Regions from separate parts of the Pseudaquabacterium rugosum genome, predicted to be linked through region 2. Evidence: riboswitches for the same ligand, from Rfam matches in the RefSeq annotation. Region 2 holds a riboswitch; the other holds the start of a gene.
What was found. Region 2 has a riboswitch for cobalamin ahead of AACH11_RS18020 (TonB-dependent receptor). Riboswitches for the same ligand answer to the same signal wherever they lie in the genome.

Region 1: linked by a shared signal. The riboswitch ahead of AACH11_RS18690 (energy-coupling factor ABC transporter permease) and the one ahead of AACH11_RS18020 (TonB-dependent receptor) in region 2 are both predicted to bind cobalamin.

Annotation. Positions count from the first base shown of each region.
Region 1 is NZ_JBBUTF010000018.1:66,817-71,270, forward strand. Features, by position in the region: gene AACH11_RS18685 (DUF6603 domain-containing protein) at 1-1,768, opposite strand, end outside; cobalamin riboswitch at 1,920-2,184, shown strand; gene AACH11_RS18690 (energy-coupling factor ABC transporter permease) at 2,436-3,113, shown strand; gene cobW (cobalamin biosynthesis protein CobW) at 3,121-4,179, shown strand; gene cobN (cobaltochelatase subunit CobN) at 4,217-4,454, shown strand, end outside.
Region 2 is NZ_JBBUTF010000017.1:77,243-81,696, reverse strand. Features, by position in the region: gene AACH11_RS18025 (cobyrinic acid a,c-diamide synthase CobB) at 1-1,073, opposite strand, end outside; gene AACH11_RS18020 (TonB-dependent receptor) at 1,076-3,067, opposite strand; cobalamin riboswitch at 3,161-3,419, opposite strand; gene AACH11_RS18015 (DUF904 domain-containing protein) at 3,570-3,851, shown strand; gene AACH11_RS18010 (cell division protein ZapA) at 3,848-4,243, shown strand.

The sequences.
Region 1 (4,454 bases), on a different contig from region 2:
CCAGGCCCTGCGACAGCACGTCGCGGTCGACCGTGTGCTGCACGCCGACCAGCCCGCCCAGCCCCGTCAGCGTGAAGCCGAAGCCGAGCTGGATCGGCGGCAGATTCGCCGCGATGATCAGCAGCAGCGACCAGCCCTGCGGGTGGTGCGTGTTCAGCAGCGCGATGGCCTTGATGCCGATCTGCATCAGCTTCAGGTCCAGGACACCGCCGTACTCGCCGCGATCGGGATCGAACAGCAGGAAGCCGCCGCCCTTGAGCACGCCGGCATCGATGGCCAGGCCGGCGCCCGACGGCGGCTTGAGCGCCCAGCGCACGTCCGGATCCCCCGCCAGCAGGTGCTCCAGCTTCAGCAGCGTGCCCAGGCGCTCGACCGAGCCCTGGAAGGGCCCGAGCTTCAGCGCGAAGGAGCCCGAGAGCTCGACCTCCATCCGGTCGAGGCCGTCGAGGGTGCGCAACTCGACGGTCAGGAAGGGGATCTGCAGCGGCGAGCCGGGGATCGGCTCCAGCGGCACGGTGGCACGCAGGCCGGTGCCGTCCTTGATGCGCAGGCCGCCGGCGGTGTCGGCCCGCAGGCCGAAGCTCAGGCCGACGGTGATCTCGTCGCCCAGCACGGCGCCCAGCAGCGGGTCGTCGCCGAGGCGCAGCACCAGGCGGCTGTCGCGCAGGTCGAAGTCGAGGGCCGGCTGCAGGTCGTCGAGCACGATGGCGCCGCTGAGCTCGCCGATCTCGAAGCGGGTGCCGTCGGCCGGGCCCAGCACCAGCGGCTGCGCCGTGCTGCGGCGGCCGAAGCGCAGGCCGAGCTGGAGCGCGCCGTCGAACACGGGCTGCGGCAGGCTGGCCGGCAGCGGATCGAGCGCCGGCAGTGCCAGCGTGACCGTCACCTCGCTGCGGGCGCCCAGGCCGATGCGGAACTCGCCGTCGCCCAGCGCGCGTTCATCGCGCAGATCGCCGCGCAGCCGGGCATGGACCCGGGGCGGGACGGCCGCGCCGTCGTAGCCCAGCTGCAGCGTCAGGCTGCGGCTGCCGTCGTCGGCGCGCGCCAGCGTGAACTCGCGCGACAGCTGGCTGGCGGGCAGCGGGATCGGCGCGCGGCTGGCCCGTGGCCCCCGGGCCGCGGCCCGCCGCAGCGCCGCCCCGGGTGCGGCCGGCAGGCCGGCGCCGGCCGTCGCACGGCCATGGCCGCGGTCGATCACCGTGCCGACGATGATCAGCGCCAGCCCGAGCAGCGCCTGGCGCTCGACCACGGTGGCATCGGCCAGCGCCGCATCGGGCGCCTGGCCGCAGACGATGCGCACCAGCCGGGCGGCCGGCCGGGCGGTCGACGGGGCATCGGCATCGCCGGACAGGATCAGCAGCAGCTTGGCCAGCGCGTAGGCCGAAGGGGGCTGGCCGCTGTCGGCATGCAGCAGGCGGTCGATCTGCCGCACGACCTTGACCAGATCGCCGAGCTCGGCCTGGCCGGCCTGCAGATGGCCCAGCACCTCGCCCAGCGTGCGCAGGGCGGCCAGCGTCTCGCCGGTGATCAGCGTGGCCATGGCCAGCGACTGCGCGACCGGGTTGGACGCCCGCAGCGCGGCCGGATCGACGGTGGCCTCGGTCAGCTCCAGCCCGAGTCCGAGACGGGCCCTCAGCGCCAGCGCCAGCGCCTCCATCGACGGCACGCCCGGCAGGGCCGGTGCGGCGGGCAACTGCGCCTGGAGATGCGTCAGCGCCGCGTCGAACCAGCGGAACGCGCGCAGGAAGACCTGATCCGCATTGCCTGCCATGCCGTACTCCTGTCAGGTTGGGTACCGGGGCATCCGGCCAGCCTGTGGATGTCCGGAACAGGCGCACTGTAGACAGGCCCGCGCGTGCGCGTCATCCATCGGCGGAGCGACGCCGCGCGGCGGCTGCGGCATCCCGTCACACCCTTGGGCTACACTCGCGACCGCTTCAGGTGCCCTGGACGGACCGCGCAACGATGCGGGGCCCGACGGGGTGAAACGGGAAGCCGGTGTGAATCCGGCGCTGCCCCCGCAACGGTAAGCGAGTGAAACGACGCGCATCGGCGCGACGGCCCCTGCGCCGTCCGCTGCAGCCACTGGGCCCCGGCCCGGGAAGGCGGATGCGATGTCGGCGCAGGTCCAGCAGGGCCCGGCGCCCCTCGCCGAGCCCGGAGACCGGCCTGTGAGCGCAAGCGGCAAGCCGTTGCGGTGGGTGACGGGATGTGCATGTCCGTGTCCGTCGTCTCCGTGTCCTGATCCCCGCTGTCCGCGCGCCAGCGCACCGCCCGCGGCCCTGCCCTCCCGTGTCGACGCTCCGTCGGCACCGGGTGCCGGTCCCCCGCGGAGGATTCCCGACGACGCCACCGCCATGCGCTCCCGTCCCTGCGGCAGCAGCGGGCCATCGGTCCCCATGTCCAGTCAGCGCCCATGAGCGGCGCAAGGATGCCCGATGCACATCGAACCCGGTCTCGTCGTCGGCGGCAAAGCCGCCATCGGTCTCGTCACGGCCAGCGCCAGCCTGGCCTGGGCGCTGTGGCGCGCGCGCCAGGATGCGCAACGCCAGGGCAGCCTGTCGCTGCTGCTGCGCACCCTGGTGGCCGCCGCCGCCGTGTTCTGCTTCTTCGAGGTGCTGCCGCACCATCCGGTGGGCGTCTCCGAGGTGCACCTGATCCTGGGCAGCTCGCTGCTGCTGGTGCTGGGCGTGGCACCGGCCGCGCTCGGCCTGGCCGGCGGGCTGCTGGTGCAGGGCCTGTTCTTCGCGCCGGCCGATCTGCCGCAGTACGGCATGAACGTGACCACGCTGCTGGCACCGCTGGCGCTGACGCACGCGCTGGCCGAACGCCTGATCCCGCGCCAGACGGCCTATGTCGATCTGGGCTATGCCCAGACCCTGCGCCTGTCGCTGGCCTACCAGGGCGGCATCGTGGCCTGGGTGGCCTTCTGGGCCCTGGTCGGCCGCGGCGTGTCGGCCGACAACCTGGTGCAGATCGCCAGCTTCGGCAGCGCCTACATGAGCGTGGTGCTGCTGGAGCCGCTGGCCGATCTGGGCCTGCTGGCGCTGGCCAAGAGCGCACGCCGCCTGCGCGGCTCGTCGCTGGTCGAGCCGCGTCTCTACCACGCCGCCTGAGGCCACCATGCCGCTGCAGAAGATCCCCGCCACCATCGTCACCGGCTTTCTCGGTGCCGGCAAGACCACGCTGCTGCGCCACCTGCTGACCCATGCGGGCGGCCGGCGCATCGCCGTCATCGTCAACGAGTTCGGCGCGCTCGGCATCGATGGCGAGCTGCTGCGCGGCTGCGGCATCGGCTGTGACGAGCAGGGCACGCCCGACGGCCGGCTCTACGAGCTGGCCAACGGCTGCCTGTGCTGCACGGTGCAGGAGGAGTTCGCGCCGGTGATGGCGCTGCTGGCCGAGCGCCGCGAGCAGATCGATCACCTGGTGATCGAGACCTCGGGCCTGGCCCTGCCCAAGCCGCTGGTGCAGGCCTTCCAGTGGCCGACGCTGCGCACCGCCTTCACCGTCGACGCGGTGATCACGGTGGTCGATGCGCCGGCCGTGGCCGAGGGCCGCTTCGCCGACGATCCGGCGGCCGTCGACGCCCAGCGCCGGGCCGATGACAACCTCGATCATGAGTCGCCGCTGGCCGAGCTCTACGAGGACCAGCTGGCCACCGCCGACCTGATCGTGCTGAACAAGACCGACGCCCTGGACGCGGACGCGCTGCAGGCCGTGGCCGCGGCCGTGCGCGCCGAGGCCCCGGCCGGCGTCAAGCTGCTGCAGGCCAGCCACGGCCGCCTGGCGCCCGAGCTGCTGCTGGGCCTGGGCCGCGGCGTCGAGGACCTGATCGACCAGCGCCGCACCCACCACGACGACGAGGACGACCACGACCATGACGAGTTCGACTCGGTCGTGCTGACGCCCGAGGTCAGCGACCGCGAGGTGCTGCTGCGCGCGCTGCAGCAGCTGGTGGCCACGCACGACATCTACCGCGTCAAGGGCTTCGTCGCGCTGCCCGGCGCGGCGATGCGTCTGGTGGTGCAGGGGGCGGGCCCGCGCTTCGACAGCCAGTTCGACCGCCGCTGGCGGGCCGACGAGACGCCGGCCACGCAGCTGGTGGCCATCGGCGCCGATCTGGACGCGGCCGCGCTGAACCACGCGCTGCAGCAGCTGCTGGCCCAGGCCGCGGCCTGAGGCCGGCCCGCCCGGCCCCCGCGCCCCGCGCCCGCCGATGCACCTGCTGACCACCCGCAGCGCCGGCCTGCTCGACGACGAGGGCCAGGGCGTGGTGCGCCTGGACCAGACGCCGGGCGACATCGTGGTGCTGAGCGCGGCCGACACGCGGCTGGCCCTGCTGGCCGCCGCCGCGGCCGCCCGCCCGGCCGATGCGCCCAGCGTGCGCCTGGCCAGCCTGCGCGCGCTGCGCCAGCCGGCCTCGGTCGACTTCCATGTCGACGACGTGCTGCAGC
Region 2 (4,454 bases):
GCCAGCGCCATCAGGCCGCCGCACTCGGCCCACAGCGGACGCCCGGCGGCCAGGTGCGCGGCCAGCTGGGCCGCCAGATCGCGGCGGGCGGCCAGCGCGGCGGCATGCAGCTCGGGATAGCCGCCGGGCAGCCACACGGCGTCGCAATCGGGCAGCGGATCACCGGCCAGCGGCGAGAAGAAGACCGTCTGCGCCCCCAGCGCATGCAGCGTGCGCAGATTGGCGTCGTAGATGAAGGCGAAGGCCGCGTCACGCGCGACCGCCACCCGGCGGCCGGCCAACAGGCGCGGCACCGCCGGCACGGCCGAGGGGCCGCCCGCAGCACCGGACGTCGCCACGGCCGGCGACGCCTCAGCCGGCAGCAGGGCCGGAGACCCCACCGGCAGCGGCCAGCGCGGCCAGTCGGCCAGCGGTCGCGCGCCCAGCGGCGTGGCGGCCAGCGCATCGGCCAGCGCGTCGAGGCGGACCCGCGCGTCGGGCAGCTCATCGCTGGACAGCAGACCGAGGTGACGGCCGGGCAGCGCGCCGGCGGCCACCCGCGGCAACGCGCCGGCCCAGCCATCGTCGGCGCGCAGCGCCTCGGCCAGCATCGCCGCATGGCGCGCGCTGCCCACCCGGTTGGCCAGCGCACCGGCCCAGGGCAAGGGCCCGTGCTCGGCCGCCTGGTAGTGGCGCAGGCCGTGCACCAGCGCGCCGAAGGTGCCGGCCATCGCCCCGGCATCGATGACGGCCAGCACCGGCAGGCCGAAACGCCGGGCCAGATCGGCCGCGCTCGGCTGGCCGTCGTACAGGCCCATCACGCCCTCGACGATCACCAGATCGGCCGTCTCGGCCGCCGCCCGCAGCCGCTGCGCGCAGTCGGCCTCGCCGTTGATCCACAGGTCCAGAGCATCGACCGGCGCCCCGCTGGCCAGCGCCAGCCAGGCCGGATCGAGGAAATCAGGCCCGCACTTGAAGGCCCGCACCCGCGCCCCGGCACGCGCATGCAGCCGCGCCAGCGCGCAGGCCACGCTGGTCTTGCCCTGGCCGGAGGCCGGGGCGGCGACGAGGACGACGGCGGCGCCCGCGCTCATGGTCAGAAGGCGATGCGGGCAGAGCCGCCGACCGCACGGCCCGACTCCGGATAGATCGACGTCGTGCGACCGGTGGACACCTCGCAGCCGTAGGCCTGGGTGTAGTACCTGCGGTCGGTGAGGTTGCTCACGTCGACGGCCCACTCCACGTTCGACACGGCCCAGGCCCAGCGGGCATCGAGCACCGTGTGGCCCGGCACCCGGCAGGCATTGGCGATGTCCGGATGCGTCGTGCCGCCTTGATGCCGCACCGACGCACCCAGCGTCTGCTGTCCGCCCGGCACACCCAGGGGGCCGAGCTTCCAGAACGTCCCGACGGAGGCCGAGCGGCTCGGCACCAGCGGCACGTCCTTGCCCGCGTGCGCGCCGCGGGTGAAGGTCGCCTCGCGCCAGGCCAGCGTGGCCCGCAGATCCAGCGTACGGGAGACCGCGCGGGTGCCCTCGAACTCCACGCCGCGGCGACGCGTCGGGTCGAAGTTCACGTTGGCACCGGAGCCGTTCCAGGCATTGCTGTTGGCCACCGTCGGGTCGTAGCCGATCTCGTCGCGCAGCCGGCTGCGGAAGACCCGCACTTCCGCACGATCGCCCCCCTGCGCCCAGCGCAGGCCGAGCTCGACGTCGCGCGAGCGCTGGGGCCGCAACAGCACGCCGGGCTGGGTGAAGCTGAACTCGTCCGCATTGGCCAGCCGCCAGCTGGTGCCCATGCGACCGAAGGCGCGCAGGTTCGCACCCAGCGGATGCATGACGCCCAGCTCCCAGACATCGCTGCGGTCGTCCTGGCGCAGGCTGCTGTAGTCGTCCACCAGGGACTTCACACTGCGGTTCCAGCGCGCGCCGGCGCTGAACTCGGTGCCCTGCGGCAGCTTCAGCACATCGCGCAGGAACCAGGCATGGCTGCTCTGGCGTGCGATGCCGGGGTAGGACCGGATGTCGCGCTTCCACCACTGGTGTTCGTTGCCGAAGGTGACGGCATGGCGCAGGCCGGGCGCGATCACGGACTCGTGCTGCGCGCGCAGGCCGACCTCACGGGCATCGACATCGTGGTCATAGCCATGGCTCGCACTGCGTTGCTCGGCCGCCCGCAGGCCCCCGTCCGCGGACAGGGTCCAGCCCGCGACGCGGGTCTGGGCCTGCAGGGTCGTGCGCCGCCCCAGGCTGCGACCCCAGTCGGACGGCGACGACGCCTGGGCCGGATCGGCCGCGTACTGGTCGGCCGTCAAGGCGCCCGGCCAGCCCGAGCGCACCTCGTCCTGCGCGTGGCGCAGCGCCACCCGATGCGCACCACGCTGCCATTGCGCGGCCACGGCACCGGTGCTGACACCGGAGGCGAAGTTGTCGCGGTGGCCGTCGCTGAGCTTGCGGCTGCCGGACGCCTCCAGCGTGAGCTCGCCCAGATTCGCGTGCACGTTGCCGCGCAGCTGTCGCAGGTGATCCGAGCCGAAGCCGACCAGCACCTCGCCCCCGTCGGCCTGACGGTGACCGCGGCCCGCACGGGTGACGATGTGGATCACACCGCCCGTCGCGCCCTCGCCATAGAGCACCGCACCGCTGCCGCGCAGCACCTCGATGCGCTCGATCGCATCGATCGCGACACCGGCCAGACGGGTCGTGCCCAGATCCGCCTCGTTGACCCGCATGCCGTCGATCATGACGACCTGGTTCTGGCCCGCGGTGACCCCGTAGCCGCGCAGATCGAGCTGGTATTCCCCGCCGCCGGCCAGATCCATCCGCCCGGTGATGCCCAGCAGGCGCATCAGCGCCTCATTGACCGTGGTCGCGCCCGAACGCGCCAGCTCGCCCGCCGTGATCACGCTGACCCCGAAAGGCAGGCTGGAGAGCTCCTCGGCCGAACGGGTGGCCGTCACGACGACCCGCTCGGCGGGGGCCTGGGCGCGGGCCGGCATCGCGGCGAAGGCCAGCGCGACGCTCAGGGCCAGCACGGTGCGATCGGCAAGGCGGAGCCGCACGCCAACGGCATGGAAGTCAGGAATCATGGGAACGACACGGAAGATCTGGACAGGCCGACCGCTTCCCCGCGGGCACCTGCGACGCAGCCGGAACCCGCCCCGACGCACTGCCGGAACCGGACCGATCTGACCTTGCTGGCCGGTATCCGGGCTGGCGGAGACGACCCTCGCGGCCTTCCCGGTCGCCGCCCCAGAAGGCGGCCACCAGTGGCATGGAACACGAGAGCGGGCGCGGGCTCCGGATGGAGCCTGCACCGTCCGCTTACCGTTGCGGGGGCAGCGCAGGTTGGGCCGTGGCCCGTGGGGCCTGACCTTCCTGCTTCCCGTTTAACCCGGCGCGCGGAACACGCACCGGAGCACCAGCAGAAGCCGTCATCCTAACAGCCCCGCCCCGACGCCAATCTGACACCCGGGCGCCTACAATCGCGGGCATCCGCTCAGCCCCAGGGCGGCCGGGCCCGGCCCCCAGGCCTCCCGGGCGACCGCCGTGCCGGGTCGCCGACCGCCCGGCCCCCCAGACTCCTCCCCCATGAACCGACTCGACGAACTGGCCGAGCGCATCGAGCGTCTCGTGCAGCGCCACGACCTGCTGCGCGCCGAGCGCGACAGCCTGGTGCAGCAGCGCGACGCGCTGCAGCAGCAGCTCGACCACCTCCAGCGCGACCGCGACAGCCTGCAGTCGCGCCTGGCCGCCGCCCGCGCGCGCATCGACATGCTGGTGCAGCTGCTGGCCGCGCCGGGCGACGGCAGCACACGCCCGGTCGTCAGCCCGGCCATCCTGTCGCCCGCCGACCGCCCGGAGCCCCGATGAGCAGCGCGCCCGCCCCGACCTCGCTCGAAGCGACCATCCTCGGCCAGAGCTACGCACTGGCCTGCCCCCCCGGCCAGGAAGCCCAGCTGCGCGACGCCGCCGGTCTGGTCGACCGCGAGATGTGCGCGATCCGCGACGCCGGCCGCGTCAAGGCCCGCGAGCGCATCGCCGTGCTGACGGCCCTGAACCTGGCCTGGCAGCAGATCGAACTGCAGGCCCGGCTGAACGTGGCCGCCCGTCCGGTCGCCGCACCGGTGGCCGTCGCGGCGCCGGCCGCACAGCCCGCGACCGACACCGATGCCGATGCCGGCCGCAGCGCCATCGATGCCGCCACCGAACGCCGCATCGGCGCGCTGATCGACCGGCTGGACGCCGCGCTCGCCGCGATCTGAGCCCGCCGCGGGGGGCCGGCTCCACCGCCGTCCCGATCAAGCCCCCCGCACACGTGCGGTCGCTCCACAGAGCCGCTGCGCGTGGCTATACTGGATTCGTCCGTCGCGGTCCTGTGGGCTTGATTCCTTGAACCGATGCTCATTGAGCCAGGGCTTGGAACATTGCGGAGCTGGTGTGATCGTCTCGCGTCAGATGAACCCGAAGCACCGC